DNA from 2 places in the Streptomyces sp. NPDC006174 genome. Region 1 is predicted to be linked to the other one. Evidence: riboswitches for the same ligand, from Rfam matches in the RefSeq annotation. Region 1 holds a riboswitch; the other holds the start of a gene.

Region 1 (2,158 bases):
CTCTACTGCGCTCCGGTCTGGGCGCTCCTCCTAGGCGTCTCCTACCTCGTGCTCAAGTCGCGCGACCCGGAGAACACCGCCTTCGCCAAGCGCTGACCCAGGCTTAGGGCGGGCCCGACGACCACGGGCCCACGACCGGCCCTCCTCCCGGACGCCCCGGCCGCTCACCCTCCCCCCACGGCCCCGGGTGTCCACCATGCGGCCCTCTCCGTACCACCCATCGGTACGGAGAGGGCCGCATGCCTATCCTGGCGCCATGCTGACCATCACCCAGGCGCTCCACGACCAGATCGTCGCCCACTCCCGCGCCGACCACCCCGACGAGGCGTGCGGTGTGGTGGCGGGACCGGCCGGGACCGGGCGCGCCGAGCGCTTCATCCCGATGCTCAACGCCGCCCGCTCGCCCACGTTCTACGAGTTCGACTCCGGCGACCTCCTCAAGCTGTACCGCGAGATGGACGACCGCGACGAGGAGCCCGTGATCATCTACCACTCGCACACCGCGACCGAGGCCTACCCGTCCCGCACCGACGTGACGTACGCCAACGAGCCCGGCGCCCACTACGTCCTGGTCTCCACCGCCGACACCGACGGCTCCGGCCCCTTCCAGTTCCGCTCGTACCGCATCGTGGACGGCGAGATCACCGAGGAAGACGTGCGGGTCGTCGAGGCGTACTGAGCGGTAGCGCGCCCTCCGGGGGCCCCGCCGACCCGCCGGACGGGTCTGGCACACTGCACCCCAGACCCGAACACAAGGCAGCGGGAACCAGGAAGCCGGTGCGAATCCGGCACGGTCCCGCCACTGTGACCAGGCCCCCTTCCCGTACGGACTCCGTACGCGGACGGCGGCCCGGAAGCCAGGAACTGGCCCGCTGCCTTCTCGCATCGACCAGGGGACGCGGAAATCCCCCGGAGAGGCCCCGCCATGTCCCGGCGCACCCCCGCGCTCATAGCCGCCGCCGTGCTGCTCCCGCTCGCCCTCACCGCCTGCTCCACCTCACAGAGCCCCGACGCCAGGAGCGAGCCCGAGGCCGCGGCGAAGAGCGACGGCTTCCCGTACACCGTCACCAACTGCGGTGTCACCACCACGTACAAGGCCCCGCCGAAGCGCGTGGTCACCATGAACCAGCACGTCACCGAGATCATGCTGGAGCTCGGCCTCACCAAGTCCCTCATCGGCACCGCCTACCTCGACGACCAGGTCCTGCCGAAGTACGCGAAGGACTACGCCTCCGTCCCGGTCGTCGCCGAGGAGTACCCCTCCTACGAGCAGGTCCTCGCCACCAACCCCGACTTCGTCTACGGCGGCTACAGCAGCGCCTTCACGGCGGGCGACGGCCGAGGCCGCGAGGCGTTCAAGAAGTCCGGCATCGAGACCCGGCTCAACACCGAGAGCTGCGCCAAGGCAGACACCCCGATGGAGACCCTCTACGAGGAGATCCGCGAGGTCGGCCGCACCTTCGGCGTCACCGACCGCGCCGAGGCCTGGATCAAGCAGGCCAAGGCCGACAACGCGGCCACCGCGAAGAAGCTGGCCGAGCTGAAGCCGCTCTCCGTCTTCGTCTACGACAGCGGCGACAAGACCGCGTTCACCGCGGGTGGCAAGGGCATCGGCAACGAGCTGATCAAGCGCGCCGGCGGCACCAACATCTTCGCCGACCTCGACAAGTCCTTCGGCGACGCCTCCTGGGAGAACGTCGTCGCCCGCAAGCCCGAGGCGATCGTGATCTACGACTACGGCTCCACCACCGTCGAACAGAAGAAGAAGCGCCTCCTCACCGACCCGGCCCTCGCCGACATCCCGGCCATCAAGAACAAGCGCTTCGCGGTGATGCCGCTCTCCGACGCGGTCCTCGGCGTCCGCGTCCCCGCCGCCGTCGAGAAGCTCGCGGCCCAGCTCCACCCGGCGGCCACCACCTCGTGACCTGCCGCACCTCCGCACCGCGGCGGCTGCTCCGCTACACCCTGGTCGTCGGCGTCCTCGCCGCACTCCTCGCAGCCGCCGTGGTCGCCGCTCTCGCCCTCGGCTCCGTCCGCATCCCGCCCGGCCAGGTCATCGACATCCTGACCGGCCGGGCGGAGGCGAGCCCGTTCCGCACGATCGTCCTGGACGTCCGGCTGCCGCGGGTCATCCTCGGCATCGTCGTCGGCGCCGGAC
Region 2 (2,158 bases), on a different contig from region 1:
GGCCCGGTTGGCGGCGAGTTCGGCGGCGATGGCCTCGGTGCCGGCGGACAGACCGCGCGCCAGGACGGCGATCTCCTGGGTCTTCTGCCGGGCGAAAGCGAGCCAGCGGGCGATCTCCGGGTCGATGTCCTGCTCGGCCCGGGCGTCCAGCGGGACGTGGAGGAGGGAGGAGGAGGCGGAGACGTCGACGTGGTCCGCGAGGCCGAGGAGCGTGCCGAGGGTGGCGAGCGACTTCTCGTAGTCGTTGATCCAGATGTTGCGGCCGTTGACGACGCCCGCGACCAGGCGCTTGCCGGGCAGTCCGCCGGCCGCCGCGAGGTCGGCGAGGTTCGCGGCGCCGGACTCGGTGAAGTCCAGCGCGAGCCCCTCCACCGGCGACTTGGCGAGCACCGGCAGCGCTTCGCCGAGCCGTCCGAAGTAGGAGGCGACCAGCAGCTTGGAACGGTCGGTGAGACCACCGAGCTCGCGGTAGGTGCGGGCGGCGGCGTTCAGCTCGGCCGGGGTGCGGTCCTGGACGAGCGCGGGCTCGTCCAGCTGGACCCACTCGGCGCCGGCGGCCCGGAGGTCGGCGAGGACTTCGGCGTACACGGGAAGCAGCCGGTCCAGGAGGGTCAGCGGCTCGAAGTCGGCGGCGACACCGGGGGCCGCCTTGGCGAGCAGGAGGTAGGTGACGGGTCCGACGAGGACCGGGCGCGGGGTGTGGCCGAGCGCGAGGGCCTCCTTGAACTCGGCGACCTGCTTGGCGGAGTCGGCGGTGAACACCGTGTCCGGGCGCAACTCGGGTACCAGGTAGTGGTAGTTGGTGTCGAACCACTTGGTCATCTCCAGCGGCGCCACGTCCTGCGTGCCGCGGGCCATGGCGAAGTAGCCGTCGAGGGCGTCCGCCTGGACCGCCTCGCGGTGCCGCGCGGGGACAGCGCCGACCATGACGCTGGTGTCCAGGACGTGGTCGTAGTGCGAGAAATCACCGGTCGGCACCTCGTGGACTCCGGCCTCGGCGAGCCGCTGCCAGGTTCCCCTGCGCAGTTCGGCGGCGGTCCGCCGGAGAGTGTCCGCGTCGACGCGGCCCTTCCAGTAGCCCTCGATGGCCTTCTTCAGTTCACGGTTCCGACCCTGGCGGGGGTAGCCGTACACGGTGGCCCGTGCTGCCGCGGCTGCGGGCTTCGCTGTCACGTGACTCTCCTTCGCGAGCATGTCTCCAGCTGTTCCCGGGACGGAACGCGGACGCGAAGGGGTGACGAAATCGGGCGGAAGCACGACACGTTGCCCGTGTCCGTCCGCCTGACGGTTACGCCGACCCGCCCACGAGGTCACCGGGAACTCCGCACGCGAACGGTCGCGTGCGGGCAACGGGCAGGTCTTCGGACTCGCGGGCACGTCTGCCGGAGGCAGACACCTACTGGCCGTCGCTTCCCAGACCCGGCCGGGCCCAGTGCGTATGACGGCGGTCGTTCCCACTCACCGCTGCGGGGCAGTCCCGGATTCCCACCGGGTTCCCTCTTACGACACCCTGTCTGGCGGACAGGGCGAACCAGCTGCACCGGCCACCCTAAGCGGATGGCCGCCGGGCGCACACCGTTGTTCACTCTTCGGACGGCGATATGAGACACGGACTCCGAACGAGTGGTGGCGGGTTCGGCTCCTCTTCGCCGGTTCGCTGACTTCTGGTCAGATCGTGCGGGCATGGTGACGCAGATGTAACCGAATGGCGTAGGCGAACCGGAACCACAGAGCGTCACAGGCCGTTCTTCTTGCCAATACCCAGCCGCCGACCCGCGGCGGCGACGAGTGAGGGAAGCGCCATATGAAGAAGACAGTCGGGTGGGCCCAGGACGGCGACGACTGGACGATCACGGTGAACGGCACCCTGTACCGGGCCGTCGAACGGCCCACCGACGGGCGCGTGCACAACTATCTGGTGCGGGGCAACGACCTGACCGCCGAGTGCCCGAGCCTCGGTCATGGGCTCGGCGTGATCCGGGCGCACGAGTCCCGCAGCTGACCTCCGACCGGGTCCGACGACGAGGCGCGGGCGGCCGCCGCGCCTCGACGCGACCCGCGGCCCTGTGTCACGTGACCCGCTCACCGGTCCGGGCCCCCGCTCGCGGGCCGGGGCCCGACAGCTGAGGGCCGGTCGGCGGTTGTCGGCCGTCCGCCG

What was found. A riboswitch is a leader RNA that binds a small molecule or an ion and turns the genes downstream of it on or off. The one in region 1 is predicted to bind cobalamin.
Region 2: another riboswitch for cobalamin. It lies ahead of metE (5-methyltetrahydropteroyltriglutamate--homocysteine S-methyltransferase); the one in region 1 lies ahead of ABZ267_RS31905 (ABC transporter substrate-binding protein).

What each region holds. Positions count from the first base shown of each region.
Region 1 covers NZ_JBEXTJ010000019.1:129,932-132,089, forward strand. The annotation lists gene ABZ267_RS31895 (amino acid permease) at 1-96, shown strand, start outside; gene ABZ267_RS31900 (M67 family metallopeptidase) at 257-679, shown strand; cobalamin riboswitch at 725-888, shown strand; gene ABZ267_RS31905 (ABC transporter substrate-binding protein) at 926-1,924, shown strand; gene ABZ267_RS31910 (iron ABC transporter permease) at 1,921-2,158, shown strand, end outside.
Region 2 covers NZ_JBEXTJ010000008.1:337,212-339,369, reverse strand. The annotation lists gene metE (5-methyltetrahydropteroyltriglutamate--homocysteine S-methyltransferase) at 1-1,173, opposite strand, end outside; cobalamin riboswitch at 1,335-1,551, opposite strand; gene ABZ267_RS20850 (hypothetical protein) at 1,805-2,002, shown strand.